4 regions of the Hafnia sp. CBA7124 genome follow, and region 4 is predicted to be linked to each of the others. Evidence: predicted binding sites of a transcription regulator. Region 4 holds the regulator's gene; each other region holds the start of a gene.
The links. The regulator Fur, encoded in region 4, represses iron uptake genes when iron is present. The targets are predictions, from matches to a motif close to ATAATAATGAGAACNACTATCAA.
Positions count from the first base shown of each region.

Region 1: sodA (superoxide dismutase [Mn]) is a predicted target of Fur. The motif match lies at 4,264-4,286, and genes of this name have one in related genera.
Region 2: bfd (bacterioferritin-associated ferredoxin) is a predicted target of Fur. The motif match lies at 3,078-3,100, and genes of this name have one in related genera.
Region 3: exbB (tonB-system energizer ExbB) is a predicted target of Fur. The motif match lies at 4,541-4,563, and genes of this name have one in related genera.

Region 1 covers NZ_AP017469.1:4,291,588-4,299,813, reverse strand. The annotation lists gene CPY98_RS19535 (GntP family permease) at 239-1,540, shown strand; gene CPY98_RS19530 (glycerate kinase) at 1,560-2,696, shown strand; gene CPY98_RS19525 (CdaR family transcriptional regulator) at 2,751-3,962, opposite strand; gene sodA (superoxide dismutase [Mn]) at 4,361-4,987, shown strand; gene yiiM (6-hydroxyaminopurine reductase) at 5,130-5,801, shown strand; gene dsdC (DNA-binding transcriptional regulator DsdC) at 5,828-6,775, opposite strand; gene dsdX (D-serine transporter DsdX) at 6,997-8,226, shown strand, end outside.
Region 2 covers NZ_AP017469.1:4,146,318-4,154,543, reverse strand. The annotation lists gene fusA (elongation factor G) at 1-1,704, shown strand, start outside; gene tuf (elongation factor Tu) at 1,775-2,959, shown strand; gene bfd (bacterioferritin-associated ferredoxin) at 3,137-3,334, shown strand; gene bfr (bacterioferritin) at 3,407-3,883, shown strand; gene CPY98_RS18850 (A24 family peptidase) at 3,857-4,603, opposite strand; gene rpsJ (30S ribosomal protein S10) at 5,014-5,325, shown strand; gene rplC (50S ribosomal protein L3) at 5,358-5,987, shown strand; gene rplD (50S ribosomal protein L4) at 5,998-6,603, shown strand; gene rplW (50S ribosomal protein L23) at 6,600-6,902, shown strand; gene rplB (50S ribosomal protein L2) at 6,922-7,746, shown strand; gene rpsS (30S ribosomal protein S19) at 7,761-8,039, shown strand; gene rplV (50S ribosomal protein L22) at 8,054-8,226, shown strand, end outside.
Region 3 covers NZ_AP017469.1:3,403,541-3,411,766, forward strand. The annotation lists gene hpaA (4-hydroxyphenylacetate catabolism regulatory protein HpaA) at 1-886, shown strand, start outside; gene hpaB (4-hydroxyphenylacetate 3-monooxygenase, oxygenase component) at 1,096-2,658, shown strand; gene CPY98_RS15645 (4-hydroxyphenylacetate 3-monooxygenase reductase subunit) at 2,678-3,190, shown strand; gene yddG (aromatic amino acid DMT transporter YddG) at 3,257-4,168, opposite strand; gene exbB (tonB-system energizer ExbB) at 4,643-5,509, shown strand; gene exbD (TonB system transport protein ExbD) at 5,514-5,948, shown strand; gene CPY98_RS15665 (ChaN family lipoprotein) at 6,027-6,908, shown strand; gene CPY98_RS15670 (energy transducer TonB) at 6,919-7,701, shown strand; gene CPY98_RS15675 (S9 family peptidase) at 7,843-8,226, shown strand, end outside.
Region 4 covers NZ_AP017469.1:1,215,897-1,224,122, reverse strand. The annotation lists gene pgm (phosphoglucomutase (alpha-D-glucose-1,6-bisphosphate-dependent)) at 124-1,770, opposite strand; gene seqA (replication initiation negative regulator SeqA) at 1,854-2,393, opposite strand; gene ybfF (esterase) at 2,669-3,439, shown strand; gene ybfE (LexA regulated protein) at 3,710-3,985, shown strand; gene fldA (flavodoxin FldA) at 4,107-4,634, shown strand; gene fur (ferric iron uptake transcriptional regulator) at 4,954-5,403, shown strand; gene CPY98_RS05670 (beta-N-acetylhexosaminidase) at 5,673-8,226, opposite strand, start outside.

The sequences.
Region 1 (8,226 bases), 1.5 Mb from region 4:
ATCGGAGTGTTTAGAAGCCATGAGGATTGTCTACTTTGCCTCGAAGAGCCAAAAGTACGATCGCCGTCACTTTGCGTTGTGCACTTATCCAAAAAATAAAACTTTTACTCTCTATCTTCTAGGCAATAGCACATACCTTCGGTTTGATTAATCCCTTACTATTAAAGCACCAATATATTGGTGAATATTACTCTTATAAAATACGTATATAAACGATAGAACATCTTGGGGAATAACAATGGAAGACCTACTGAGTTGGTATGGCGCCCTAATAGGGCTGTTTGTCGCAATATTTCTTATTCTAAAAAAATTCAATCCGGTATATTCATTATTTTTTGGCGCGATTGTTGGCTGTTTAATTGGTGGCGCTGATTTAAGTAAAACTATAAGCATTATTATTACCGGTACCCAAAGCGTGATGGGGACGGTTATTCGCGTCTTAGCCGCAGGTGTATTAGCGGGTGTGATGATGCAGTCGGGTGCTGCGGGTACGATTGCGCAGGCTATCGTTAAAAAAATGGGTGAGAAAAAAGCGATTCTTGCGCTTGCCCTAGCAACGATGGTGATCACCGCCGTTGGCGTATTTATCCCTGTTGCGGTGCTTATTGTGGCACCTATTGCGTTGGAAGTCGGCAATAAGATGGGGATCTCAAAGCTGGCACTGTTGCTGGCGCTCTCCGGTGGCGGTAAGGCAGGGAACATTATCTCGCCAAACCCAAACACGATAGCCGCAGCAAATGGTTTTCATATTAGCCTGAGCGATGTAATGATTGGCGGCTTTATTCCTGCACTTTTTGGGCTCGCGATGACCGTTATTGTTGCTTCCATGATTAAACATCGTGGGGTGATGGTCACAGATAAAGAAGCTAATTTAATTTCGTCTAAAACAGAGGGTGACGACCAAACAAGACCACCGTTGAATAAAGCCATTATTACGCCGGTGATTGCAATTGTATTATTGATGGTGAACCCGATTGGTTCTATTCTTAATATTGACGCGCTATCTCACTTTAAGCTTGATGCATTATATGTCCTGCCGTTTGCCGGTATTGTTGGCATGATAGCGATGGGACAAAAAAATAAAATAATATCCTATACAACCTCTGGCGTTGAAAAAATGACGGCGACGGTATTAATTCTGATTGGTGCGGGTGCGATTGCCGGGCTAATTGGTGCGTCAAACCTTTCAATGGAAGTTGTTAAATTAATCGATATTTCGGGCATTTCAGGCACTTTCTTAGCGCCAATATCAGGGATCCTCATGGCTGCCGCCACGGCTTCAACGTCAACCGGCGTCATTTTAGCAACAGGTACCTTCGGGACCGCCATTTCGCAGGTAGGGCTATCTCCATTGGCCTCTGCGGTGATGGTTCATACGGGTGCTACCGTCATTGACTCTTTACCACAAGGCAACTATTTCCACGTTACCGCTGACAGCATGCATATGTCGATTAGACAGCGTATGGCATTAATCCCTTATGAAGCGATGGTGGGCGGAACAATGACGATTGTGGCAACAATTATGTATGGATTCATCTAAGGGAATAACCATGAAAAGAATGAAGTTTGTTTTGGCTCCAGATTCGTTTAAAGAAAGCATGACCGCTAAAGAAGTGTGCAAGGCAATGGAAGCCGGGCTCAAAGTCGCATTCCCCGACGCTGAGTTCATCCATGTTCCGATGGCCGACGGCGGTGAGGGAACGGTTCAATCGTTGATCGATGCCACCGATGGCGAAATTTATCACCAAGAGGTTACTGGGCCGTTAGGTACGCCGGTTGAGGCGCAGTTCGGGATTATTTGGAGCCAGCAAACGGCGGTTATCGAAATGGCGTCGGCGAGCGGCATTCAATTCACCACCAAAGAAACCAAAAATCCGCTCACGGCAACAACCTACGGAACCGGTGAACTGATTAAGGCCTGTCTCGATAAAGGGATTAACAAGATCATTCTGGGCATCGGCGGCAGCGCCACCAATGACGGCGGGGCGGGTATGGCTGCTGCGCTTGGGGTTCGCTTCTTAGATAAAAATGGTTCACCACTGCCAGCGGGTGGTGGCGCGTTGGGCTCGCTGTGCAAAATCGATCTGGATGGCATAGATCCACGGCTGGCAGACGTCGAGTTTTTGGTTGCCAGCGACGTGACCAATCCACTGTGTGGCGACACGGGCGCATCAAAAACGTTTGGCCCGCAAAAGGGTGCTACACCAGAAACCGTGGTGATTTTGGACAGTGCTTTGGCTCACTATGCAGACGTGATCGATGCACAGTTGGGACGTCAAGTGAAAGACGTCCCAGGAGCGGGTGCTGCGGGGGGCTTGGGTGCAGGCTTGATGGCATTCACCCACTGCAAAATGGCGCGAGGCATTGATATCGTGACCCAATACTCAGGTTTAAATGAAAAGCTGGTGGGTGCCGATTACTGCTTTACCGGTGAAGGGGGCATCGACTTCCAAACCAAGTTTGGCAAAACGCCTTATGGTGTTGCTCAGGCGGCTAAAGCACAGGGAGTACCGGTTATTGCTCTGGCTGGCTATATCGGTGAAGGCGTGAGTGAGCTTTATAGCGAAGGTATTGATGCCATTTTTGGTATCGTGCCAGGCGCTGAGAACATTGATGCGCTGCTCAAGAATGGCTGCTCCAATGTTGAAAGAACCTGCGAAAATATTGGCAGACTGCTAAAGATTGCACGCGCGTAAATATACAGCCATAAGCCCATGAAAGAGCAATACGTTGATCGTATTGCTCTTTTTTTATTGGCCTGCTTGAGGAAGGTGGCTAATTGAATCCGCATCGCCGGCAGGGTAAAGGAAGCCGCTATCTAGCTGTAATGAGATATAAATCAGCAAGCGATCGTCAAAGTTATTGAGATCGAGCCCCGTAAGCTCAGAGATGCGGTGTAAGCGATATTCCAAGGTGTTGCGATGAATAAAGAGTGCCTTGGCGGTTGCGCTTGGTTGGACGTTATTCATAAACCATACGGTCAGTGTTTTTCTTAGTACGCCGTTGCTATCGATGGCTCGTAGCCGTGATAGGGGGCGAACCAGCTCTTTGGCTTGCCATCCGCCACGCAGGCTATCGAGTAAAACGGGCAGGATCAGGTCTTGATAAAAATAACTGCGCTGTTCTGGCGTGCGCTGTTTGCCTACCATCATGGTGGTGTAGGCCGTGCGGTATGAGCGCGCAATGCCGCTTTCATCTGGGAAGTAGTTGCCCAATGCGATTCTGATTTTCAACTGGCTATTTTTGGCTAATTTTTTGAGCAAAAGATTAATTTGGTTACGCTGACTTTCTGGCTCCCAGCGCCCGAGCGAGCTAAAAGCAGGTCTGAGAACCACCATCTGATTGAGCGAGACGATTGCCGCAAGATTATCGTGTTCGGCGGTGGTGAGTAACGTCTGCAACTGCTGAAGATCGACGATGGCACTATCCACGCCAAGCTGGCCGCTATCCACTTCTACCACCACAACAACGCGTGGCTGATTGAGATCTATCCCTAGGCGCTGAGCCCATTCCTGAAGCGCAGGAGAAAGTTTTTCGGCGCGAATAAGATTAAGCACTAACTCTTCGCGCAGGCGAGTATCTTGTGCCAGCATGTGCATCAGATGCGCTTGCTCCAGCATCATTTCTGCGGTCATGCACACCAGCTCACCATATCGCCTTAGCTCAGAAGGATCGCCGGTGAGCCCTATGACGCCAACAATTTCACCGTCAAAATGCAGAGGAAGATTCACGCCGGGGCGAACGCCGTGCAGGTGGCGGGTCATATTTTCATCAATATCGACAATTCTTTCCTGCGAGATAGCCAGCAATGCACCTTCGTGCAATTCACCAATGCGTTCTTGAGCGCCACTGCCTATTATTCTGCCCCGTGCGTCCATGACGTTAACGTTGCTATCGATGATTTTCATGGTTCGGTCCACGATATCCTGAGCAAGTCGGGTATCGAGATGGTAGGTCGCCATGCTGCGCTCCGTGTATGTTAAGTAGAATATTCCGAGCATACCGAGACGGATACCGGTAAACATTGTGCAAATGCACAATGTTTAAGATAGCAGTTAAGAGTTGCAAATGAAGTCACAGTTTTTTGCTCACTTTTAACTCGTTACCACTACATCGTGGGGCCATTGGCACTGGCAATCGCAACTATTGATATTAACGATGGTGTTAAAATTGAACGCGAACATCGGGCTGAGAGCCTTGCTAGGGCTGAATGTACGTGATTTTCCCGCCGATTTTAATAATACCCTTACCGCTTACAAGCGATTGATAATCATTTTCAATATCATTTAATTAACTATAATGACCAGACTGCTTAACCGGAGCGGATGTTTTGCTCCTTTGAAATCTGGAGAAGATGAATATGAGCTATACCCTGCCATCCCTACCTTATGCCTACGACGCATTAGAGCCTCACTTCGATAAGCAAACGATGGAAATCCATCACAGCAAGCACCATCAGGCCTACGTCAACAACGCGAACGCCGCGCTGGAGTCTCTGCCAGAATTAGCTAAATTAACCGCAGAAGAGCTGATTGCTCAGCTTGATAAAGTCCCTGCTGAAAAACGTACTGCGCTGCGTAACAACGCAGGCGGTCATGCAAACCACTGCTTCTTCTGGAAAGGTTTGAAACTTGGTACTGAGCTGAAAGGCGACCTAAAAGCGGCTATCGAACGCGATTTCGGCAGCGTCGATAAATTTAAAGAAGAATTTGAAAAAGCAGCGGCAACGCGCTTTGGCTCCGGCTGGGCGTGGCTGGTGTTGAAAGCAGACGGCAAACTGGCCGTGGTTTCAACTGCAAACCAAGATAGCCCGCTGATGGGCGAAGCGGTTTCTGGTGCTTCCGGCTACCCAATCGCGGGTCTGGATGTGTGGGAACATGCTTATTACCTGAAATATCAGAACCGTCGTCCAGACTACATCAAAGCGTTCTGGAGCGTGGTGAACTGGGACGAAGCAGCAAAACGTTTTACTGAAGCGAAAAAGTAATCGTCTGTACTCATTGTCCATAGTGAGACAGCTGTGATCGGAGCGTGGGGAAACCCACGCTTTTTTTGTTTTTAAACCCGATGGGAACGGTATAGTAAGGGTATTGTCATTTTCTTGATGAATCCGCTTTCGGGAGCTTTTCATGCACTATCCAACGATTTACACCGGTACCATCATTCCTTATGAAGGCAGCAAGCCGAGTGCAATTGGCAAACGTCAGGTTTCCGGTGGTGTGATGCTCAATCGCCTTGGGTTGGAAGGTGATGAACAGGCAGAGAAAAAAGTCCATGGCGGCCCCGATCGGGCGCTGTGTCAGTATCCGCGTGAGCATTATCAGTTTTGGCAACGGCAGTATCCCCAGCAAGCTGAGCAATTTTGCGCTCCGGCCTTAGGCGAAAATATTTCCACTGAAGGGATGACCGAAGAGAGTGTTTTTATCGGTGATATCTACCGTTGGGGAGAGGCGCTGATTCAGGTCACTCAGCCGCGTTCGCCGTGCTATAAACTCAACTATCACATGGACATCGATGAGTTTTCCGTGCAGATGCAACAAACTGGCCGCTGCGGCTGGCTGTATCGCATCGTTGGTGAAGGTATGGTCAGCGAAGATCAGCCGCTGGAACTCGTTTCGCGCAACAGCGACATCAGCGTGGCAGAAGCAATTTCTATCTGCTTCCATATGCCGTTTGACGAAGAAGAGTATCGCCGCCTGATGCGTGCGGCTGGGATCTCAGCTAGCTGGAGTAAAACGCTGCAAATGCGGGTTCTCAACGGCAAAATTGAAGATATGAATCGAAGGTTACTCGGGGTTTAACCCCTAGTATTTAACGCTTTTAGTATTTAACCTTCAGTATTGCCCGCCATCGTTTTAAGCCATTGAACAAAAACGTTGATCTTTGGCCACTGGCGCTCCGAAAGAGTTGAAATGTAGTAGCGTTGCTCGCACTGCATTTCAAACTCTGGGAAGGGCGCAATTAACTCTTGGCTCTCAAGCCGCTTGTTCACCAGATTTTTACGCCCCATCGCAATACCCACATGGTTCATTGCAGCGATCACCGCCAGATCGGAACGATCAAACCCCATACTTCGCTGATCTTCAGCGATATCAACGTTAAAATTCCGCGCCCATGAATGCCATTCACTTTCGTTGGAGTCATAGCTCCAGGCCTGACGATCGTGCAGCAACGTGCTTTGGCGCAGATTAAATGGCTTGCCGACGAGATCGTGCTGTTTGGCATATTCAGGGCTACACACCGGTATCATTGACTCATTCATCAGGTGCTGGCATGACAGGGTTTCAGGCGGTTTATCATCAAAATAAATCGCCAGATCGATTCCCGCGCCGTTGAAGTTAACCATCTCGTTGCCGGTTAAAATGTTTAAGCTGATCGCCGGATATTGTTTAGCAAAATCAGCCAGTTTAGGCACCAGCCAACATTGCGCGATCGAGGGGCGAGAATAAACCGTCAGCGTTCCCGACAGCTCCTGGCTTTTTATCTCAAGAATTTCTTGATTGAGATAGCTGAGAGAAGATTTTAGCGCCCAAAATACCCGCTCTCCTTCAGGCGTGAGCGCAATACGGCGATGAAATCGTTGGAATAGCTTAAATCCCAACTCTTCTTCAAGCTGATTGATGCGATGGCTAACGGCGCTAGGGCTTATCGATAACTCTTCCGCCGCGAGCGCAAAAGACTCATGTCTGGCCGCAACCTCAAAGGTATAGAGTTTTGATAGCTGATAGCCATTAAGCAGTTTGTTACGTGCGATGTATTTTGAATGCTCGAACATAGCGACCTCGTTTGGACAGAGCATCAGCATACGCTAGCGGAGCGTTTTAGCGTGCTCACAGATGAGTTAATGTGACTCAATCGCGATAATTCCTTTCTATTTTGACCAATATCACCCGTTTGATTCAATCTGGCTCATGTGAAGGCTGAATTTGATCGTTTGTCAGCGATGTTCACTTCTTATCCAATAGACAGGTGATTTATTACAGGGTGAGGTTGGAAATGAGCTCGCAAATTTGGGTCGTTGGAACGCTATTAACAAGCATCATAATAATTATATTAACCATCGTTAAATTTAAGATTCACCCATTTTTAGCACTACTGCTGGCCAGTTTTTATGTCGGCGTGTTAATGGGAATGAACCCGTTGGAAATGGTGAATGCCATTGAAGGTGGGATTGGTGGAACCTTAGGCTTTTTAGCCGCCGTGATTGGTCTGGGAACTATTCTGGGCAAAATGATGGAGGTTTCTGGTGCCGCTGAGCGTATCGGCATTACGTTGCAAAAATGCCGTTGGTTATCACCAGACGTCATTATGGTTTTAGTTGGCTTGGTATGCGGTATTACGCTGTTTGTGGAAGTGGGTGTGGTGTTGCTGATCCCTCTGGCATTCTCAATTGCTAAAAAGACCAATACTTCTTTGCTGAAGCTGGCGATCCCGCTGTGTACCGCATTAATGGCCGTGCATTGCGTTGTCCCTCCGCATCCGGCGGCCTTGTATGTGACCAATGCGTTAGGCGCTGATATTGGAACCGTCATTGTATACGGCCTGTTGGTGGGTCTTGTGGCTTCGCTGATCGGTGGCCCGCTATTTTTGAAGTTTGTCGGTCATCGCCTTCCGTTTAAACAAGTCCCCGCCGCGTTTTCTGAGCTGGAAGTGCGTCGAGAAGAAGATCTACCATCGTTGGGTGCCACGTTATTTACCGTGTTGCTGCCGATTGTGCTGATGCTGATCAAGACGGCGGCCGAACTCAATATGACCAAGGGTTCAGCGCTGTATAACTTCTTTGAATTCATTGGTAACCCGATTACGGCGATGTTTATCGCTGCCTTCGTTGCCTATTACGTTTTAGGCATCCGTCAGCATATGGGCATGGGTAAACTGCTGAGCAAAACGGAAGATGGTTTCTCTTCAATTGCTAACATTTTGCTGATTATCGGTGCGGGCGGCGCATTTAACGGCATTCTTAAAGCCAGTGGCCTTGCTGATACTTTGGCGGTGCTGCTCTCCAATATGCATATGCATCCAATTTTGCTGGCTTGGCTGGTGGCGATCATTCTTCATGCCGCAGTGGGTTCTGCCACGGTGGCCATGATGGGGGCCACGGCGATTGTTGCGCCGGTATTGCCGCTTTATCCCAACGTGAGCCCTGAAATTATCACGCTAGCCATTGGCTCTGGTGCGATTGGCTGCACCATCGTCACCGACTCCCTGTTTTGGCTGGTTAAGCAA
Region 2 (8,226 bases), 1.7 Mb from region 4:
ATTGCGTTCGTTAACAAAATGGACCGCATGGGTGCTAACTTCCTGAAAGTTGTAGGCCAGATTAAATCCCGTTTGGGCGCGAACGCTGTTCCGCTTCAATTGGCAATTGGCGCTGAAGAAGGTTTCACCGGTGTTGTTGACCTGGTGAAAATGAAAGCGATCAACTGGAACGATGCCGATCAGGGCGTGACCTTCGAATACGAAGAGATCCCAGCTGATATGGCTGAGCTGGCTGCTGAATGGCACCAGAATTTGGTTGAGTCTGCAGCAGAAGCTTCTGAAGAGCTGATGGATAAATACTTGGGCGGCGAAGAGCTGACCGAGGAAGAAATCAAAACTGCCCTGCGTTCACGCGTACTGCGTAACGAGATTATTCTTGTTACTTGTGGTTCTGCATTTAAGAACAAAGGTGTTCAGGCGATGCTGGATGCGGTAATTGATTACCTGCCATCACCGACTGACGTACCTGCAATCAACGGTATGCTGGACGACGGTAAAGATACTCCGGCTGAGCGTCATGCGAGCGATGAAGAGCCATTTGCTGCTCTGGCGTTCAAAATTGCTACCGACCCGTTTGTTGGTAACCTGACGTTCTTCCGCGTGTACTCTGGTGTTGTTAACTCCGGTGATACCGTATTTAACCCGGTAAAATCGGCGCGTGAGCGTTTTGGTCGTATCGTTCAGATGCACGCTAACAAGCGTGAAGAGATCAAAGAAGTTCGCGCAGGCGACATTGCTGCGGCAATCGGCCTGAAAGACGTGACTACTGGTGACACCATTTGTGATCCGGATAACGTGATCATTCTGGAGCGTATGGAATTCCCTGAACCGGTAATTTCCATCGCAGTAGAACCGAAAACCAAAGCTGACCAAGAAAAAATGGGTCTGGCTCTGGGTCGTCTGGCTAAAGAAGACCCATCATTCCGCGTATGGACTGATGAAGAATCTAACCAGACCATCATCGCAGGTATGGGTGAGCTGCACCTCGACATCATCGTTGACCGTATGAAGCGTGAATTCAACGTTGAAGCGAACGTCGGTAAACCTCAGGTTGCTTATCGTGAAGCTATCCGCACGAAAGTTACTGATATCGAAGGTAAACACGCCAAGCAGTCTGGTGGTCGTGGTCAGTATGGTCATGTTGTTATCGACATGTACCCACTGGAGCCGGGCTCAAATCCGAAAGGTTACGAGTTCATCAACGACATCAAAGGTGGTGTAATTCCTGGCGAATACATCCCTGCCGTTGATAAAGGTATCCAGGAGCAGCTGAAATCTGGTCCACTGGCGGGTTATCCGGTTGTTGACCTCGGCGTGCGTCTGCACTTCGGTTCTTACCATGACGTTGACTCCTCTGAGCTGGCGTTTAAACTGGCCGCTTCTCTTGCCTTCAAAGATGGCTTTAAGAAAGCGAAACCAGTTCTGCTTGAGCCTATCATGAAGGTTGAAGTTGAAACTCCAGAAGAGAACACTGGTGACGTTATCGGTGACCTTAGCCGTCGTCGTGGCCAGCTGAAAGGTCAGGAATCTAACGCTACTGGCGTTCAGATTCACGCTGAAGTGCCGTTGTCTGAAATGTTCGGATACGCAACTCAGCTGCGTTCTCTGACCAAAGGTCGTGCATCTTACTCCATGGAATTCCTGAAGTATGATGATGCGCCGAACAACGTTGCTCAGGCCGTTATTGAAGCTCGTGGCAAATAAGCTACTAGTTTAAAACATTGATCCCGTGCTCTCTCTATGAAGGGAGAGCACAAGAGTAAGGAATAAAGCCGTGTCTAAAGAAAAATTTGAACGTACAAAACCGCACGTTAACGTTGGTACAATCGGCCACGTTGACCACGGTAAAACTACCCTGACTGCTGCAATCACTACCGTTCTGGCTAAAACCTACGGTGGTTCTGCACGTGCATTCGACCAGATCGATAACGCGCCAGAAGAAAAAGCACGTGGTATCACCATCAACACTTCTCACGTTGAATATGACACCCCGTCACGCCACTACGCGCACGTTGACTGCCCAGGGCATGCTGACTACGTTAAAAACATGATCACCGGTGCTGCACAGATGGACGGCGCTATCCTGGTTGTTGCTGCGACTGACGGCCCTATGCCTCAGACTCGTGAGCACATCCTGCTGGGTCGTCAGGTTGGCGTTCCTTTCATCATCGTATTCCTGAACAAATGCGACATGGTTGATGATGAAGAGCTGCTGGAACTGGTAGAAATGGAAGTTCGTGAACTTCTGTCTCAGTACGACTTCCCAGGTGATGATACTCCAATCATCCGTGGTTCTGCTCTGAAAGCGCTGGAAGGCGAAGCTGAGTGGGAAGCTAAGATCGTAGAACTGGCTGAAACTCTGGATTCTTACATCCCAGAACCAGAACGTGCTATCGACAAGCCATTCCTGCTGCCAATCGAAGACGTATTCTCTATCTCTGGCCGTGGTACTGTTGTTACCGGTCGTGTAGAGCGCGGTATCGTTAAAGTTGGTGAAGAAGTTGAGATCGTTGGTATCAAAGATACCGTTAAATCAACTTGTACCGGCGTTGAAATGTTCCGTAAACTGCTGGACGAAGGTCGTGCAGGCGAGAACGTTGGTGTTCTGCTGCGTGGTATCAAGCGTGAAGACATCGAACGTGGTCAGGTTCTGGCTAAACCAGGTTCTATCAAGCCACATACCAAGTTCGAATCAGAAGTTTATATTCTGAGCAAAGATGAAGGCGGCCGTCATACTCCGTTCTTCAAAGGCTACCGTCCACAGTTCTACTTCCGTACAACTGACGTGACCGGTACCATCGAACTGCCAGAAGGCGTGGAAATGGTAATGCCAGGCGATAACATCAAAATGATCGTTACCCTGATCCACCCAATCGCAATGGACGATGGTCTGCGTTTCGCAATCCGCGAAGGCGGCCGTACCGTTGGTGCTGGTGTTGTTGCTAAGGTAATGAGCTAATATTTAGCTTCTGAACCAAATGCAGTAAAAGGGCGCTTAGGCGCCCTTTTTTATTACAAGAAAAACATGAACTGATTCAAATTAGTACGATTTATAAGCAGTAAAATAAGATGCTTTTATTGAAATGATAACGTTTATTATTTAGACTCTTATTATCAAATCAGTAAAGAGTAAAATATGTACGTTTGCTTATGTAATGGGATTTCGGACAAAACAATACGTCATGCAATCCGCAAATATCAGCCGAGCTCTCTCCATCATTTGCGTAAAATAGTTCCATTCGGATCTGAATGCGGCAAATGTATCCGTCAGGCTCGAGAGATTTTCGATGAGGAAACCACGGTACTTCAAAGTAACTTCATAAACGTGGCATAAAAGTAGGGTTATTTTTTGACTCTTCAGACTCTGGTTCTACACTAAAAGAACTGGAAGCGGAGGGTTTTGTTTATGAAAGGCGATAAAAAAGTTATTGGCCACCTCAATAAGCTACTTGGAAATGAGCTTGTAGCTATCAATCAGTATTTCCTTCATGCCCGTATGTTTAAGAATTGGGGGCTCACACGACTCAATGACATTGAGTACCACGAGTCGATCGATGAGATGAAACATGCTGACCGTTACATCGAAAGAATTCTTTTTTTAGAAGGACTGCCAAATCTTCAAGATTTAGGGAAACTTAATATCGGAGAAGACGTGGAAGAAATGTTGAGATCCGATCTTAAATTAGAACTCGATGGTGCAAAAAACTTACGTGAAGGTATCGCTTATGCAGATTCAGTCCATGACTATGTCAGCCGTGATCTTATGATTGAAGTCCTGTCTGATGAAGAAAAACATATCGACTGGCTGGAAACTGAGTTAGATCTTATCCAACGTCTGGGAATCCAAAATTACCTATTAGCTCAGGTTAAAGAAGAAGCTTAATTTCCATGATTGCAATATATCGAAAATAACCACCCAGCCGGCGATGGCCAAGCAAGGACCAAAAGGCAGAGGGTGGTTCTTTTTCAGTGAACAAAACCTCCGGACTCCCCACCAAACAATTCCACCAAAGGACGCACTGGCAGATATCAATGCCAAGTTTTCATACCCTGCCCATGCACCGAGTGCGGCCAACAGTTTAGCGTCACCTAATCCGATACCCATTTTTCCTGCTAAATGCTTAGTTATCCAGCCTAGAAACCAAATAAAGATATAACCCGCGACTGCGCCAGCAACGGCGTGTTCTATTGGAGTCGCATTAGTGTATGCATTAAAACAAAGGCCGAGCCAGAGTAGGGGGAGTGTCAATATATCCGGTAATAGGTAATGCTGAAAATCCAAAAGAGACAAGGTGATGAGAAACCAGCTGATTAGCCAAACAATGGGCACGATTGATAGACTAATATGAGGCCAGAAGGATATAGCCAGAAAAAACAGTCCATAGCCGATTTGCGCCTTTAAGCTGCCTCTGTAGATTGAAGAAAACGACGGCGTGCCCAAAGTGAGAAGAGCAGTTGGAGCTGGAGAAAGAATTTGCCTAGGTATCGCTTGTCTTGCAATGTAAGCGGCGCAACCACTGCAAACAGCAAATACGATACATAGCGCTACACGTTTTCCGCTATCAGAAATGACGCAAGAATAGATATCCGTGAGCAATTCCATCTGTATTTCCTCCATTCAATATGCACACCATCATATCTGAGCATATTGAGCTATAGAGGACATTTTATTGGAATCATTGTCACAGGGCTGTATGAATTTCATGCAATTCAAGGCTCGGACGGGTATTTTATACGTGCGTATTTGAAGGATATCAGATCGTGCAGGCAGGATAGAGTAAGAGCCTTTCCACTATTTTTGCGCATTTAGGTTGCTTCCTGAGCTGGTTTACGTATAATGCGCGGGCTTACCTAATCTTGGTAAGTCTGATTCTGAATCAGAGATAGTCCTAGACTATCGAACAATACTCCCGATATGGGGGTTATATGTTGAACGATTACACTCCCCCATCAATCGAAATGGGTGTGAGGAGTAATTTTTTACGTTTATAAAATAATTGGAGCTCTGGTCTCATGCAGAACCAAAGAATCCGTATCCGCCTGAAAGCGTTTGATCATCGTCTGATCGATCAATCAACTGCGGAAATCGTCGAGACTGCTAAGCGCACTGGTGCGCAAGTCCGTGGTCCGATCCCGCTGCCGACCCGCAAAGAGCGCTTTACCGTTCTGATTTCTCCGCACGTCAACAAAGACGCGCGCGATCAGTACGAGATTCGCACTCATAAGCGCCTGGTTGACATCGTTGAGCCAACCGAGAAAACCGTTGATGCTCTGATGCGTCTGGATCTGGCTGCTGGTGTAGACGTGCAGATCAGCCTGGGTTAATCAGGTCATTGAACGATTGAGAGGTTGAAACAATGATTGGTTTAGTCGGTAAAAAAGTGGGTATGACCCGCATCTTCACTGAAGATGGCGTATCTATCCCAGTAACCGTTATCGAAATCGAAGCAAACCGTGTTACTCAGGTGAAAAGCCTGGATAACGACGGCTACTGCGCTGTACAGGTAACTACGGGTGCTAAAAAAGCAAACCGTGTATCTAAGCCAGAAGCTGGTCACTTCGCTAAAGCTGGCGTAGAAGCTGGCCGCACCCTGCGCGAATTCCGTCTGAATGAAGGCGAAGAGTTCACCGTAGGTCAGAGCATTAGCGTTGAAATTTTTGCTGACGTTAAAAAAGTTGACGTTACCGGTACTTCTAAAGGTAAAGGTTTTGCTGGCACAGTTAAGCGCTGGAACTTCCGTACCCAAGATGCTACCCATGGTAACTCCTTGTCTCACCGCGTTCCGGGTTCTATCGGTCAGAACCAGACTCCGGGCAAAGTGTTCAAAGGCAAGAAAATGGCAGGCCAACTGGGTAACGAACGCGTAACCGTTCAGAGCCTGGATGTAGTACGTGTTGACGCTGAGCGCAACCTGCTGCTGGTTAAGGGTGCTGTTCCGGGTGCAACCGGTGGCGACCTGATCGTTAAACCAGCTGTAAAGGCGTGAGGAGATAGGAATGGAATTAGTATTGAAAGACGCGCAAAGCGCGCTGACTGTTTCCGAAACTACCTTCGGTCGTGATTTCAACGAAGCGCTGGTACACCAGGTTGTAGTTGCTTATGCAGCTGGTGCCCGTCAAGGTACTCGTGCTCAGAAGACCCGTGCTGAAGTAACTGGTTCAGGCAAAAAACCGTGGCGTCAGAAAGGTACTGGTCGCGCTCGTTCTGGTTCTGTTAAGAGCCCGATCTGGCGTTCCGGTGGCGTTTCATTCGCTGCGAAGCCTCAGGATCACAGTCAAAAAGTTAACAAAAAGATGTACCGCGGCGCGCTGAAAAGCATTCTGTCCGAACTGGTACGTCAAGATCGTCTGATCGTCGTCGAGAAGTTCTCTGTAGAAGCGCCTAAAACTAAGCTGCTGGCACAGAAACTGAAAGACATGGCGCTGGAAGACGTGCTGATTGTAACCGGCGAAGTCGACGAAAATCTGTTCCTGGCCGCTCGCAACCTGTACAAGGTTGATGTGCGTGACGTTACAGGTATCGACCCAGTTAGCTTGATCGCCTTCGACAAAGTGGTTATGACTGCTGACGCTGTGAAGCAAGTTGAGGAGATGCTGGCATGATCCGTGAAGAACGTCTGCTGAAAGTACTGCGCGCGCCGCACGTTTCTGAAAAAGCGTCTATGGTGATGGAAAAAACCAACACCATCGTTCTCAAAGTTGCTAAAGACGCAACTAAAGCAGAAATCAAAGCCGCAGTTAAGAAACTGTTCGAAGTTGAAGTTGATGCAGTTCACACCCTGGTAGTTAAAGGTAAAGTGAAGCGTCACGGTCAGCGTGTTGGTCGTCGTAGCGACTGGAAAAAAGCTTACGTCACCCTGAAAGAAGGCCAGAATCTGGACTTCATCGGCGGCGCAGAGTAAGTCGGAGGAGTAGCGAACAATGGCAATTGTTAAATGTAAACCGACATCTCCGGGTCGTCGCCACGTTGTTAAAGTGGTTAACCCTGAGCTGCACAAGGGCAAACCGTATGCCCCGTTGCTTGAAAAACTGAGCAAATCCGGTGGCCGTAACAACAATGGCCGCATCACCACTCGTCACATCGGTGGTGGTCACAAACAGCATTATCGTCTGGTTGACTTCAAACGCAACAAAGATGGTATCCCTGCTGTTGTTGAGCGTCTGGAATATGATCCGAACCGTTCTGCGAATATCGCACTGGTTCTGTACAAAGACGGCGAACGCCGTTATATCCTGGCGCCTAAAGGCCTGAAAGCGGGTGACCAGATTCAGTCTGGTGTTGATGCTGCTATCAAACCTGGCAACACCTTGCCGATGCGTAACATCCCGGTTGGTTCTACCGTTCATAACGTAGAAATGAAACCAGGCAAAGGTGGTCAGCTAGCTCGTTCTGCTGGCGCATACGTTCAGATCGTTGCTCGCGATGGTGCATATGTCACCCTGCGTCTGCGTTCTGGTGAAATGCGTAAAATCCCATCCGACTGCCGTGCTACCTTAGGCGAAGTTGGTAACGCTGAGCATATGCTGCGCGTTCTGGGTAAAGCAGGTGCAAGCCGCTGGCGTGGTGTTCGTCCTACCGTTCGCGGTACTGCGATGAACCCAGTCGACCATCCACACGGTGGTGGTGAAGGTCGTAACTTTGGTAAGCACCCTGTTTCCCCATGGGGCCTGCAGACCAAAGGTAAGAAGACCCGCAGCAACAAGCGTACTGATAAATTCATCGTACGTCGCCGTAGTAAAAAATAATTAGAGGATAAGCCATGCCACGTTCTCTCAAGAAAGGTCCTTTCATTGACCTGCACTTGCTGAAGAAGGTAGAGAAAGCGGTGGAAAGCGGAGACAAAAAGCCTATTAAGACTTGGTCCCGTCGTTCAACGGTCTTTCCAAACATGATCGGTTTGACCATCGCTGTCCATAATGGTCGTCAGCACGTTCCAGTATTTGTAGCCGATGAAATGGTCGGTCACAAGTTAGGTGAATTCGCGCCGACTCGTACTTATCGCGGCCATGCGGCTGATAAAAAAGCTAAAAAGCGCTAAGGTAGGAGGAAGAGATGGAAACTATCGCTAAACATCGCCACGCTCGTTCTTCTGCTCAGAAGGTTCGCCTCGTTGCTGACCTGATCCGCGGTAAGAAAGTGTCGCAAGCTCTGGAAACTTTAGCCTACACCAACAAGAAAGCTGCTGGTCTGGTTAAGAAAGTACTTGAGTCTGCTATTGCTAACGC
Region 3 (8,226 bases), 2.2 Mb from region 4:
GAGCCAAATAACCAATATCGACATCAGCAAAGACTACGACGAAACGCAAGGCTCTGATGATGTGCATTACCAGTCATTCGCCCGCATGGCGGCATTTTTTGGGCGGGATATGAAGCCACACCGCCATGATAGTTTTTTCCAAATGCACTTTCTGAATACCGGCCAAATTGAGCTACAGCTCGACGACCACCGCTATTCGGTGCAGGCACCGCTGTTTGTTCTCACGCCGCCCTCGGTGCCACACGCATTTTTCACCGAACCAGACAGCGACGGCCATGTGCTCACCGTTCGCCAAGAGCTGATTTGGCCGCTGCTGGAGGTGCTTTATCCCGGCAAACGTGATGCTTTCGATCTGCCAGGTATTTGCCTATCACTGGCCGATAAGCCTCACGAATTAGCGGCGTTAGACCACTATTGGGCACTGATTGCCCGCGAGTCCACCAGCGAGTTAGGAGGACGAGAACATACGCTGGTACTTTTAGCGCAGGCGGTTTTCACCCTACTGCTAAGAAATGTTCCACTCGATGAACAATCCTCCAGCGGAATGCGCGGAGAAATGCGCGTTTTCCAGCGTCTTAACCAGCTTATCGACGAAAATTTCCGTCTGCATTGGTCTGTGCCGGAATATGCTAATAAGCTCGGGATTACGGAGTCGCGGCTGACAGACATCTGCCGACGCTTCGCCAACCGTCCTCCCAAACGGTTGATTTTCGACCGCCAGCTACGCGAGGCCAAACGCCTGCTGCTATTTAGCGACAGTGCCGTGAGTGAAATTGCTTATCAGCTTGGATTTAAAGATCCCGCTTATTTTGCCCGTTTTTTTAATCGGTTAGTGGGCTGTTCACCCAGCGCCTACCGTGCTGAACAGATCGCCGTTTCACACTGATCCAGTACAAAATTTGTGCTGGATCACATTCTTCCAACAAACCGCCACTCCCACCTGAAAAGTACCAGTGATTACCTCAAAAGTATCTTCCCGAAACTCGGTTTAAACGCTTCAATTAAGAAACAAAAACAAAACAATAAATTAACAAATAGCCAGTGAACGCCTTTCAGAAGGTCGTTCTTGGATTCTGACCCTACTGTGAGGTAAACATGAAACCTGAAGATTTCCGTGCCGACGCCAAACGCCCGTTAACCGGTGAAGAGTACCTAAAAAGCCTGCAAGATGGCCGTGAGATCTACATCTACGGCGAGCGAGTCAAAGATGTCACCACACACCCCGCATTTCGCAACGCGGCAGCATCGGTAGCACAACTTTATGACGCGCTGCACAAGCCTGAGATGCAGGACAAACTGTGCTGGGGAACCGATACCGGCAGCGGCGGCTATACCCATAAATTCTTCCGCTTTGCGAAAAGCAGCGATGATTTACGCCAGCAGCGCGATGCTATCGCCGAATGGTCACGATTAAGCTACGGCTGGATGGGGCGTACTCCTGATTACAAGGCCGCATTTGGCAGCGCATTAGGCGCAAATCCCGCATTTTATGGGCAGTTTGAAGCCAATGCCCGTCACTGGTATCAGCGTATTCAGGAAACCGGACTCTATTTCAACCACGCCATCGTCAACCCACCGATCGATCGCCATAAGCCCGCTGACGAAGTGAAAGACGTCTACATCAAACTCGAAAAAGAAACGGATGCCGGCATTATCGTCAGCGGTGCCAAAGTGGTGGCAACCAACTCAGCGCTCACTCACTACAACATGATCGGTTTTGGTTCTGCTCAGGTCATGGGTGAAAACCCGGATTTCGCGCTGATGTTTGTCGCGCCGATGGACGCCGACGGCGTCAAACTCATTTCGCGCGCCTCTTACGAAATGGTGGCAGGTGCAACTGGCTCTCCTTACGACTATCCGCTCTCCAGCCGCTTTGATGAAAACGATGCGATCCTGGTGATGGATAAGGTCCTGATCCCGTGGGAGAACGTGCTGATCTATCGTGACTTCGACCGCTGTCGCCGTTGGACAATGGAAGGTGGCTTTGCGCGCATGTATCCCCTTCAAGCCTGTGTGCGCTTGGCGGTTAAACTCGACTTCATCACCGCGCTGTTAAAAAAGAGTCTGGAATGTACCGGAACTTCTGAGTTCCGTGGCGTACAGGCCGATCTCGGCGAAGTTGTCGCGTGGCGCAACATGTTTTGGGCGCTGAGCGATTCGATGTGTTCGGAAGCCACGCCGTGGGTGAACGGTGCTTATTTACCCGATCACGCCGCGCTACAAACCTACCGCGTCATGGCCCCAATGGCCTATGCCAAAATCAAAAACATTATCGAGCGCAACGTCACCAGCGGCCTGATTTACCTGCCGTCCAGCGCGCGCGATCTGAATAATCCAGAGATAGATAAATACCTCGCCCGCTATGTCCGCGGCTCAAACGGCATGGATCACGTTGAACGCATCAAGATTTTAAAACTGATGTGGGACGCCATCGGCAGTGAGTTCGGCGGTCGTCATGAGCTTTATGAAATCAACTACTCAGGCAGCCAAGATGAAATCCGTCTGCAATGTCTGCGTCAGGCACAAACCTCCGGCAATATGGATCGCATGATGGCTATGGTTGATCGCTGTCTGTCGGAATATGACCAGCACGGTTGGACCGTTCCACACCTGCACAATAACAACGATATTAATATGTTAGACAAGCTGCTGAAATAATCAGTAGCGGGAGGCCAGTATGTCTTTAGAAAATGAACACCGTCTACGTTTTCGCGATGCCATGTCCAGCCTATCGGCTGCGGTCAACATCGTAACCACCGATGGCCCTGCGGGTCGCTGTGGGATCACCGCCACCGCCGTCTGCTCGGTAACGGATACACCGCCGTCGCTGATGGTATGCATCAACAGTAACAGCGCGATGAACCCTGTTTTTCAGGAGAACGGCAAACTCTGCGTCAACGTGCTTAGCCATGAGCAAGAACTGATGGCGCGACATTTTGCGGGTATGACGGGAACCAGCATGGAAGAACGCTTTAGCTGGGATATCTGGACTAAAGGCATTCTCGGCCAACCGATGCTGCGCGGAACCCTAGCCAGTCTCGAAGGTGAAATTGAACAGGTACAAACTATCGGTACACATCTGGTGTATTTGGTGCAGATCAAACAGATTACGCTGAGTGAAGCAGGACACGGACTGATTTACTTCAAGCGCCATTTTCATCCGGTGATGCTCGAAGCCGTTGCAGTATAAACTCACCCTAGGCTAATCACATATTGGGCCAAGCAACATCACGTTTGCTTGGCCTTTTTTGGCCGGTTATTTAGCCGTTTTATTCCCCCGCTTCGGCTTGGTCGACAGCCAACAAATAATAGCGCCCGCTGTGACGGCGCAAACGCCTAGCCAGAACGTGGGCGGCAACAAAGAAGATAAAATTAGCGAGGCAAATAACGCGGAAAGGATAGGCGTGAAATAAGAGAGCGTCGCTAACAGATTAATATCCCCTCGAATCATACCGATATTCCACGCGGCATAACCAAAGCCCATCGCCGCACCGGCCATAGCGATATAAAACGCGCTGTGCAAAGAGATAGTAAAACTCTCAGCTCCGCCTAATAACCATTTAATCCACAAACAGACGGCGGTGAGCGCGAAGAACAGCGCCGCTGCATTTTGTCCATTGGCATATTTATTCGTCACAACGCAATACACCGCCCACAGGATCGCGCCAACAAAGGCCAATACATAACTAACCGGATGAGCAACGATATTCTCAGCCATCCCAGAAAGTGAGGCTAATGAACCGCCGCTTATCACCACTGTTACGCCTAATAAAGACAGCAACACACCCAGTAGTAAACTGATTTTTAGCCGGCCACCGCTACACAAAAAAGAGAGCAGCACGGTAAAACTCGGCCACAAATAGTTAATCACGGAAACTTCAATCGACTGAGCTCGCGTGGTGGCATAACCCAGCGCCAAAGAGAGGCAGACTTCATAGCTGGCAAACAAAGCGCCCCCAGCTAACAAATAAACCGGTTTAAAGGCGCGCAGTTTGGGAGAACCCAACAGAATGAAAAGAAATATAGAACCCGCCGTATAGATCAACGCGGCACCTGCTACTGGCCCAACGCCTTCGCTAACGTTACGAATCAGGCCAACGATGGTGCTCCAAAGCAAGATGGCCAAGATGCCACAAGCGTTGGCTTTCGTTCTGCTACTGCCATCCATACTGCCTCGCAGTGAATAAAAGAGAGAGAAAAATTTGTCCCAAAAAGATAGCGCTGATTGGGCAGCTCACGTTAAGCATTCTCACGTATTCAGATAGATAAATCCAACAACATCAGCATGGATATTATCTAAATAGCCATAAACAGTGGTGTAGTGGCACACATAAAATCAGCCGATTTATCGTCTAGCCTCAGGAAAAAAAGTATTAAGCACAATATGTTAAATTGAAAATTTATTTTCACCCAAAGAGAAAGCCACAAAAAGACAATATCCACACAATTTATATGACTTAGAAAAATAGACTTATGATCCAAAAGCATTAATTAACCTAAATTTATTCTTAATTCTAAAAATAATTACCCACCTAACTAAATGAGAATGATAATGAGTATCATTTGATCTAAATCTTTGCTAGCATCCTGTCCGCAATAAATGCAGTTCAATCCAATGAAAAAAATAAAACGGAGGCTCCGCATGGCATTAGCGGAAAACTTTTTGGCACAGTTCACCCTTTTTAACGGCAAGTTCAGCAGGATGCTAAAACAATCTGTGGCGCTATTCCTCAGCTTTGGTATAGCCGGATACGCAGGCGCAGACCCCCTTATTAGCGAGCAGGGAAGCAGCATTCAAAACGTTTCTACCGGTGGAATTTCATCGCTGGATCTTTCTATTTTCGGCATGTATCAGCAGGCTGATATTGTGGTGAAAAGCGTGATGATTGGATTAATCGTTATATCCGTTATCACATGGACCATCTTATTTGCCAAAAGTATTGCGCTACTGCGGGCTAAACAACAATTACGGCGCGAATATCGTTTACTGTTTCCATCTAATTCTTTATCCACGGCCTGTGAATTATCGCAGTCCTTCGCCGAGAACAGCATAAGCGCAGCCCTATTACGCGATGCTCAGGATGAAAAACAGCTTTCAACACACGCCTCCGATCTCAACGGTATTAAAGACCGAACCAATTTCCGCCTCGATCGTCGCGTTGCGGCCTATGGTCGCCAGCTTGCCAAAGGCAACGGCTATCTCGCCACCATTGGTGCCGTTGCACCGTTTATCGGCTTATTCGGTACCGTTTGGGGCATCATGAATAGCTTTATCGGCATTGCACATTCGCAAACGACCAATCTGGCCGTCGTTGCGCCGGGCATCGCCGAAGCATTACTCGCTACCGCCATGGGGCTGATTGCCGCGATCCCTGCCGTGGTGATTTACAACCTGTTCAGCCGCATGATTAACGAACATCGCGCACAGGTGGGAGATGCAGCCGCGCAAATTCTGTTGCTGCTGAGCCGCGATCTAGACCTTAACGCGCCCCAAAAGCAGGTGGGATAGCGGTATGGCACTGCACATTCATGATTATTCCGCTGGCGAATCCGCCGAAAGCCGTGAGATTCACGACATCAACGTCACGCCTTTTATCGACGTCATGCTGGTCTTGCTGATTATTTTTATGGTCGCCGCGCCGCTGGCTACCGTCGATATTCGCGTGAACTTACCAGCATCCTCGGCCCAGCCGCAGCCACGCCCAGATAAGCCGGTCTATCTGACCATTAAAGCAGATAAACAGCTTTATCTCGGTGATGCGCTAACCACCAGCGATCGGCTCAGCGAGCAGCTCAATGAGCAAACCAAAGCAGACAAGGACACCACCATTTTTCTGCAAGCAGACAAAGCGGTGGACTACGCCACGCTAATGACGGTGATGGATACGCTACGCACGGCGGGTTATCTCAAGGTGGGATTAGTCAGTATGGAATCGGTCGCGCCCTAACCTGCGTTGAGCTAATCCCGACTCATTATTAAACATTTTATAATATAGCGGCCAAGCGGCCGCCTTTAGGCCAAAGACATGAGCACACTATTTAGCCTTAAGTCTCTGATTATATTAGCCACATTAGCACTCAGTGCATGCAGCCAACCAACATTGACTCGACCATCACGCGCATCCGCGTTGAACGATGTAAACACCTTGGGCACCATCATCGATTTGCACAACGGTGAAACCCTAACCAGCCAGGAGCTACTCACGCGTATCGCGCCACAGCCACGGCTTATCGTCGGAGAAAAACACGATAACGCGCAGCATCACCTAATTGAAATGTGGTTGATCAAAAATCTACCGCAGCAGCGCCCACAAGGCAGCGTACTGCTAGAAATGCTGACCATCGATCAACAGCCGCGCGTCGATCAGCTCAAAAAATGGTTAAAAGACGATCCGATGGTGCGCGAAGGTCGTATTCAGACCTTGATAAACTGGCAACAAGGCTGGCCTTGGGAGATGTATCACGGCGTCGTGATGCAAACCTTGCGTGCCCCTTACCCTCTACTGGTAGCGAATCTCTCCCGCGAACAGGTGCAGTCTTTATATAAAAACCCACAGCTTCCCGCTGGAAAAATCTCCACCGCGCCACAGGTACAAAACGCGATTCGTGAAACCATCGTCACGATGCACGATGGGAAAATCGAACCCGCGCAGTTAAAAGCGATGCTCGCCATTCAACAGCAGCGCGATCGGTTTATGGCGCAGCAGCTTCTTGCAGCTCCAGCGCCAGCCATGCTGATTGCCGGTGGCTACCACGCAGCGAAAACCATGGGCGTTCCGCTGCATATGCAAGATCTCGCCCCCTCATCGCGCCCTATCGTTTTGATGCTGGCAGAGACAGGCATGAATATTACCTTGGCGCAAGCTGATTACGTTTGGTACGTCCCTCAGCCGAAAACTGAGCAGTAAGTAACCCACTATGGATATTCTCTATAACGCACAGCCTAAATGGGGCCGCTGGTTTATCTTCGCGCTGGCGGTTCATGGCACACTTTTAGCGGCATTAGTTTGGCGTCCATCGGATGCTACTCCGCCCTATCAACCGCCTCCGGCGGTAATGCTGCAATGGTCTGAAACCATCCAAGCACCGGCCTCCCCGACGCCGTTGCCGATTGGCATTGCTCAACAGCAGTCGGCGGCAGCAGAGGAAAAACAACAGGTTAAGGATAAAGCGCAGCCAAAGGTGGTGGTAGCCAAAGAAGCCGTCATTGAGGTGGCGAAACAGAAAAAGTCGGCTGACGGGGAAAAGAAAAAGCCGCGCCCGATAAATAAGATTAAAGATCAAACCAGCGATGCCAGCCATGCCGCCATAGCCAGCAACGCAGCACCTCAGGCAAATACGCTATCACCCAACATTGCGGCACCGTTCAACAGCGATGCCACCAAGCGTAATAGCGAAAAAGTCTCGTGGGAAAGTTTGGTTAAGGGTCATCTAAACCGATACAAAAAGTATCCTCTTGATGCCCGCCGACGCGCCCGTACTGGCCTCGCCGTGGTGACGTTCACCGTAAATGCGGCAGGTTTCGTGCAGGGTAATCAGCTCTATGCTTCATCCGGCACCATTTCGTTGGATCGTGAGGCGGTCGAAGTTTTAGAGCGTGCCCAACCGCTGCCAAAACCACCGGCGGAAATATTAAACGGCGGACTTTATAGCGTAAAAATGCCGATCAACTTTGATTTAGCGGAATTAAAACAGCAGTAAGTCATCGCGGCTGGCACTAATAAATCACTTATTTTCATGCTGAAATTTTCTGGCAGGGCACGCTATTCGCCCAAAAAACCAAAAGGACGCACCATGCGTGAATTGTGGCAAAAACTTTTGTTATTAATGACGCTCACGGCGATGTGCTCTTGGCACGTATCTGCCGCTGAATTATTTTCTCCTGAGCCATTGGCGGCAAATCTACAGCCGCCGCAGGCGCAGAAAATCCCCAAAACGCTCATCGAACATGGCGATCGACGTATCGACAACTATTTTTGGCTGCGTGATGAAAGCCGCGCCAATCCAAACGTGTTGCGCTATTTGCAAGATGAAAATCGTTATGCCAACGCGGTATTAGAACCGTATTCCGCACAGTACGACGCCTTATATCGCGAGATGGTCGGCCGCATGAGCCCTGAAGATCGCTCCGTGCCTTATCAACGTAACGGCTATCGCTATCAGGACGTGTATCTGTCAGGTAAAAATTTTGCCGTAACTCAGCGCCAGCCGCTGGCGGGCAGCGCC
Region 4 (8,226 bases):
AAACGCCCGATGAATTTCATCGGGCGTTTTTTTATATTGAAAACGTCACCGCTATTTACCGACAAATCGAAGACATAAAAAAAGCGCCGTTAAAGGCGCTTTTTGAATTTCTGAAGAACTCGCTTATTTGGCGCTGGCGAGCACGGCGCTCACAATATCCACCGCTTCTTTCTCGATTCGCTGGCGATGTTCAGCGCCCAAGAAACTTTCGCAGTAAATCTTGTAGGCTTCTTCTGTACCAGACGGACGCGCGGCAAACCAGCCGTTGTCGGTCATCACTTTCAGCCCGCCGATAGAAGCGTTGTTGCCCGGCGCTTTAGTCAAACGCGCGGTAATCGGATCGCCTGCCAGTTTGTCAGCTTTAACCATCTCAGGAGAGAGCTTCGACAGCGCATCTTTCTGTGCATGCGTCGCCGGTGCCTGAATACGGTTATAGCTTGGCGCACCAAAACGTTCCGCCAGCTTATTGTAATGCTGCTGTGGGTTTTCGCCGGTTACTGCGGTGATCTCAGCGGCAAGCAGACACATAATGATGCCGTCTTTGTCCGTTGACCACGGTGTACCGTTAAAGCGCAGGAAGGAAGCCCCCGCGCTCTCTTCGCCACCAAAACCAAAGCTGCCGTCAAACAAACCATCAACAAACCATTTAAAGCCGACAGGAACTTCCACCAGCTTGCGGCCTAAATCATTCACAACGCGGTCAATCATCGCGCTGGATACCAGCGTTTTACCTACGGCAACATCAGCGCCCCACTGTGGGCGATGCTGGAACAGATAATTGATCGCTACCGCTAAGTAGTGATTCGGATTCATCAGACCTGAAGGTGTGACGATACCGTGACGATCGTAGTCTGGGTCGTTAGCGAAGGCTAAATCAAACTGATCGCGCAGCGCCAGCAAGCCTGCCATCGCGCTTTCCGATGAGCAATCCATACGGATCACGCCGTCGTGATCTAAATGCATGAAGCGGAATGACGGATCAACGTGATCGTTCACCAGGGTCAGATCAAGTTTGTAATGCTCACCAATACGCTGCCAATATTCGATGCCTGAACCACCTAATGGATCGACGCCTAAATGCAGTCCTGAGCGCTGAATGGCTGGCATATCAACGATATCAACCAAACCTTCAATGTATGGCTGCACCAGATCTTTGGCATGCACCAAACCGCTTTTCCAAGCCGCATCCAGAGTTTGACGCTTCACGCCCTGTAAGTTAAGGCTTAATAGTTCATTGGCTCGCTGCTCAATCACTTTGGTGAGGTCAGTATCTGCCGGTCCACCATTTGGCGGATTATATTTGATACCACCGTCTTCAGGCGGGTTGTGCGAAGGCGTGATAACGATACCGTCGGCCAATGCCGCATTCTTATTGCTGTTGTGGGTCAGAATAGCGTGAGAAACCGCAGGCGTTGGTGTGAAACCATTATCCTGCTGTACCACGACATCCACGCCGTTTGCCGTCAGAACTTCCAGCACGCTGATAAACGCAGGTTCAGATAAACCGTGTGTATCTTTACCCACGATACACGGACCTTCGATGCCATTCGCTTTACGCACTTCAACAATTGCCTGCGCAATAGCTAAAATGTGCGCTTCGTTAAAGCTATGACGCTGAGCGCTGCCACGGTGACCTGAAGTCCCGAATTTTACCGCATGCGACGTGTTACCCACTTCCGGCGTCAATACATAGTATTGAGAAACCAGTTGTGCCACGTTAATCAAATCGCTCTGCTGGGCAGGCTGCCCGGCACGGGGGTGATTTGCCATGGTCACTACTCCCTACGCTATTACGCTTATATGGTTGAGTGCCTAATCGCGTTGCCAGTGCTTGCGATTAGGCAGTTCTTGAATTAGATGGTTCCGCAAACTTTTTCAATCAGTTCGGCTGGGAACTGCATCGCCTGCATAATGTGTTCAATCATGCTGCGCTTGCGATCGGTGTTGGTGTTAGTGATCACCCAGTAAGGCGTGCCCGCAACATGTTTAGGCTTGGTATGCGTGCCGTTTTGCAGCAGCGTTTGCTGGTCACCGGCGAAATAGACGCGCGTGCGGCCATGCAAGGATTCCGTTGCCGCAGCGAACCCTTGGTTATCAATGGAGTAAAGGGTTGAAAGTACCAGCATGAAGCGGTTTACCGCTTTGTTCTGCTCTGCATATTCATCAGAAAGCAACAGTTCACGCATGGTACGAACGCGATCTACCGGACGGGCAGATACCGCAGCAGCCACTGGCGCAGCGATGACGGCAGGCGTCACAGCCGGAGCAGCAGTGGCTTTATGTTCAGAGACTTTCAGCAGGCGGCGCAATATGTCAGAAGCACTCTCACCGATACTTTGCGTGTGGCTTGCAATGTAGCGGTACAGCTCCTCGTCGACTTCAATAGTTTTCATCATTATCCAATACAGGTTTACGACTTAATCAGCAGGATTATAAAGTCAAACGCCTCATGCGGATAGCGTAAACCCGATGCTCTGATCAATTCAGTGAGTTTTTTCCCAAACTTATGGAAAGAATACCCTTAAATTTTGCTGGATAACACTCGATGGCTAACAATCATGCTTAGTCGTGGTAACCTATTTGTTACAACATAAGATTTGTCGCACTCCGTTGCCGCATGTTTAGCGCATGAAGCCCGCGAATAGACACCACGAATAGACCTAACGATATGAAACTCAACTACCGCGAACATATTCCAGCCCAGCAAGCCCAGTTTCCACCGGCATTATTGATCCACGGTTTATTCGGCAGTCTGGATAATCTTGGCGTATTGGGCCGAGACTTGCGCAGCGATCGCCGTGTGATTCAGGTTGATATGCGCAATCATGGCCACTCGCCGCGCTCAGAGCGCATGGATTATGCCGCGATGGCCGAAGATTTACTGGCGTTGATCGACGATCTTTCGTTACCGCAGTTGGATGTCATTGGGCACTCAATGGGCGGAAAAGCCGCGATGACGTTAGCTGCACTTGCCCCCGAGCGTATTCGCCGCCTTGCCTTGCTGGACATTGCGCCCGTTGACTATCAGGTTCGTCGTCACGATACGATTTTTGCAGCTATCAACGCAGTGACGGATGCACGGCTGACGCGTCGCCAAGAGGCCGCTGAAATCATGCGCAGCTACATCCAAGAAGAAGGTGTAATACAGTTTTTACTGAAATCTTTTCAGGAGGGCGAATGGCTATTTAACGTGCCCGTTCTGTGGGAGCAATACGAAAATATCGTGGGCTGGCAAGAAGTAACGCCTTACCAAGGCCCTGCGATGTTTATCAAAGGTGGCTTATCGCCCTACATCCAAGATATTCATCGCGCCGCCATTGCGCGCCAGTTTCCTCATGCTAAAGCTCACGTGGTAGCCGGTACGGGCCACTGGCTGCATGCAGAAAAGCCAGAGCTGGTGCTACGCACGCTGCACCGTTTTCTCGACAGCGATGAATAAGTCAAACAGCTTAATTTTGTCGCCTTCACGACCTAACTTAATCTTAACGACAGCCTCACTGTAGAAAAAATCACCATTCATCAGTGAGGTAAGTAAGATTAAGGATTGTCGCAGCTGGGGGCGCTGGGGTATTATGGCGCGCTATTATTCTGGCAGGCAGTTTTGCTGTTCAAGGATAGTGCCGGTAAAGGGTGAATGGCCCTAGTATGTTAATCATGATCTGATTCGTTACGCAGATTCAAAATTCTCCTTGTAGTACCGCTACCTGATATGGCCAAAGAACAAACGGACCGCACGACTCTGGATCTGTTCGCAGATGAACGTCGTCCGGGTCGCCCGAAAACTAACCCGTTATCTCGGGATGAACAGCTAAGAATTAACAAACGCAACCAACTGCGCCGCGATAAAGTGAAAGGACTGCGTCGCGTCGAGCTAAAGATTAACGAAGAAGCGGTTGAAATGCTGAATCGTTTGGCTCAGGAACAAAACATTAGCCGCAGTGAATTGATTGAACAAATTTTACTCAATCAGATTTTAAAATCTTAACGCCACCAGCACACAATGACGACAAATCGATACGGTTTAAAGTGCTATAGTGCGTAAAGTACGTACTGGTCTTTCTCAAGATTCTAGTTTAATTATTTGATATAAAAGGTATAAACGCGACATGGCAATCGTAGGCATTTTCTTTGGCAGCGACACGGGCAACACGGAAAACATCGCTAAGATGATCCAAAAGCAACTCGGAAAAGACGTTGCTGAAGTTCATGACATTGCCAAAAGCAGCAAAGAAGACATCGAAGCATTCGATATTCTTCTGCTTGGCATCCCAACGTGGTATTACGGTGAAGCTCAGTGTGACTGGGATGATTTCTTCCCTTCTCTGGAAGAGATCGACTTCAACGGTAAACTGGTTGCTCTGTTTGGCTGCGGCGACCAAGAAGACTATGCAGAGTACTTCTGCGACGCTATGGGCACCATCCGTGATTTGATCGAGCCACGCGGCGCGACTATCGTTGGTCACTGGCCAACGGCGGGTTACCATTTTGAAGCGTCTAAAGCGCTGGTTGATGACAAAACCTTCGTTGGTTTGGCTATTGACGAAGATCGCCAGCCTGAACTCACCGCAACGCGTGTTGATGCGTGGGTGAAACAAATTTCCGAAGAGATGAGCTTGGCTGAGCTGGCTGGCTAATCTGAAATTGTGCCCGCTGACTGCATAAGTCAGCGGGTATTTCAGCGATTGGCGAAAGCAACTTGCAACATCTATGTAACTCATTTTTCCCGCTCTAGCCCCCGCCACCAGCAGAGTTACATATTTGTCAGTGTGTTACGTTTTATTTCCACCTTGTAATTCCGTCCAAGTTGTTAACACACTGCGGTTTCCATTTACCGCCATCAGCCTTATAATGAATCTCAATTATATTTTCAGTTCGGTGACAATTAGGGCAACGTAGGCAGCAAATGCAGGCTATCCTAAACGTCTTCGAGCTAAGTAACGGGACAGAATCCGAATGACAGATAACAACACTGCTTTAAAGAAGGCTGGACTTAAAGTCACGCTTCCGCGTCTTAAGATTCTGGAAGTTCTGCAAGATCCAACTTGCCACCACGTCAGCGCAGAAGATCTGTATAAGAAGCTGATCGATATGGGTGAAGAAATCGGCTTAGCCACCGTTTACCGTGTACTGAACCAGTTCGACGACGCTGGAATTGTGACTCGTCACAATTTTGAAGGCGGAAAATCCGTATTTGAACTGACTCAACAGCATCACCATGATCATCTGATCTGCTTAGACTGCGGTAAAGTGATCGAATTTAGCGACGACTCCATCGAAAAGCGTCAGCACGAAATCGCTAAAAAATATGGTATCCAACTGACCAACCACAGCCTGTACCTGTATGGCCACTGCGCTGAAGGTGATTGCCGCGAAGACGAAAGTCTGCACGATGGCAGAGAGTAAGCGCTCGCGAGTGTAATGAGGCGACCTGAGGGTCGCTTTTTTATTGCCTGAAATCCACCATCTTCGTTTTCTCGTCGAAAAACAGACAAAAAAAAGCCCCTCAGGCAGGGGGCTAAGCAACTCACAACTAAATCACTCATATGGCTTCGGCAGGTACCATAGCAACAATAATGATGATGAAACGGTATTAAAAATCACTGCGTTAATACGTTATTGCGGCATTCCCTACCCCACCGGAGCAGAGAATACCTTGCGTACCTATCTCGATATCACGCCTGTACCGGTTCTACGCGGCTATAGCGCTTGCCGTCTGGGCTTACTGAACGAATTTGAACGTCGCCAGAAACGGTTGGTTGAGCTTTAGCATCATAACGCTGCCACTGCTTGCCACCGTCTACGGAGTATTCAATCCCCAACCCTGGCAGCGCAATGTTGGCTTCCAGTTTCCCGCCCACAACTTTTGCTCCAGGAACCGGCAGGCGATATTCCACACCAGCTTTATCCATTTTCGCCAGCTCACGCTGTCCCATCAGGTTGGCAAAGCGCTGCCAATCACTCAGCAGAGATTTTTTGTCGACCAAGTCGGTTTCTCCGCCTTTATATTCACGGCCCGCTTTGTAGTCCTGCTCCCAACCCGCGCGATGCCATCCGCGCTCCGCCACCGTCATAACGCGAGGATAAATTTTATACTCCATCATTTCGTCGGTGCGCGTGGTTTCACTCCACAGCTGCGCTGAGAGTCCATAAACGCCCGGCCATGGCTTATCGCTTTTCGCGGTAAAGAAATTGCCGTCACGGTCTACGGAAGTTTCCGCATTCTGTGGCATGTTGTCTGGCGCGAAACTGAAGATCTTACGCTCATCGTTAAAGCGAGTTCCCCAGTAGTAGCCATTTTCCTGTGGATTCACCTCATACGGGAAATCCATGTAGACGTAGTCTGGGTTAGAAACCGTCACTTCATAGCCTTTGTTCGCCCAGTCGTTTACGGTATCAAAACCGCCCCAATAGAGCGTATCCCAGAAGTTAACACCCACGCGCTTGGTGGCAAATGCCTTCGCGTCTTTGGCATCCTTCAGGCCATCCTGCCACGCCTGCATTTTTTCAATGCCGTGCTTATTGACGATCTGGCTGACTTCAATCGCAAAGTGGCTTGGGAGATGCTCCATATCTTCCACTTTGCCGCTCTTAATTAGGGTCTGGCAAACCTGAGACTGCGCCCATGGCTTATCCTCTTTGCTCTGATCGATAATGCCTTTGCCCGGCTCAATCTTGCCATTCTTATCCTGATAACCCGGCCCTAAGCGGATATTCTTAGCTTCATCACCGCCGAAGTGCCACGTGGTTAATGGCTGCCCCGCCTCTTTGTGCATCTGCGCCACTTCGCCGATCACTTTATCGACAAAGCGCTTAGAGGAATCTAAGCATGGGTTCAAATAGCTCTTACGATCATAGAACTGCACAGACGTGGTGTTTGACGTATCCGTAGGATCAACCAAACGGAATTCGTTAGCGCCCTTCTCGTCACCAGCGGCTTTCAGTTTGTCATAACGCGCTTCCATCGAAATCACCGCCGCACGAGCATGCGCAGGCATATCGATTTCAGGGATTACTTCGATCTGACGTGCCTGAGCATATTTCACGATATCGATATATTCAGCGCGAGACAGATGGCCAGAACCATTATTGTTAGCATCAGGTCCTGAGCCTAGCTGTGGTAGCAGGCACTCTTTCTCGCTCAGATCGTGGCAGCGTTTTGAGCCCACATCGATAAGCTCTGGCAGGCCAGGGATCTCAATACGCCAGCCTTCGTCATCGGTCAGATGGAAGTGGAATTTGTTCATCTTGTACGCCGCCATCTGGTCTAGCAGGCGGTGTACCGCTTCTTTGGAATGGAAGTTACGCCCGATGTCCAAGAAGATGCCACGGTATTGGAAACGCGGCGCGTCTTTCGCATCTAAGGTTGCAATCTTCATGCTGCCATCGCTTGGCACCAGAGAAAGGATGGACTGTAAGCCGTAGAAAACGCCAGCCTGATCGTAACCAATGACTTCAGCCCCCTTTGGCCCGATCTTCAGCTCGTAAGCCCCCGGAACCGCTAAGTCGCCTTTGAAGTTATTAACCGCAATCACCGTTTTGATTGGATAGCCTTTGGCATCGTTTTTCACACCTAACAGCGCGAAACGCTGCTGTGCGGCTTCTGCCGTGGCGCTGTTCAGAACGGTAAGATCCAGCGCAACGCCTTTACTGAGGTCAACGTCCTGCTGATGGATTTTCACTTCCATCGGCGTTGGCATAATTTGGCCACGCAGGCTCTGCGCTGGCAGCTCTTTCACATCGGCGTTTTTGTCGAAGCGAGTTTCAGGCACCATCAGAACATTTTTATCGTCTTTGGTGCGCTTCCACAGATCGCCCGCAAACGGCGTCACAAACTGACGTAGATCTTCCGTATCGGTGCTGGCAATCACCTTAGGTTTAGCATCCTGAGAAGTGACGTACCAACGCGGCATAATGTCACTTTCAAACAACTGCCAGTATTCACCAATCAGCGGAATTTCCACCGATTGACCGGCGGTAAACCCTTTAAATTTATCGGTGGGTTCAATTTTGTGCAGGTCACCGGTCACAAACGTAATTTTGAACTGATCGCTTTTCACGTCCAGAACCTGACGTGGGTTATGGAAATAGATCGCCCAGTCATTGCCTTTAATATCACTATCGCTGGTTAGCGTGATGACCGATTGGTTACACGATGCCCAGTCAGCGCCCAGCGCGGCACAATCGACGCCGTTCTCTGCCGCGCGGTTGTCGGTGACTTTCACGTTA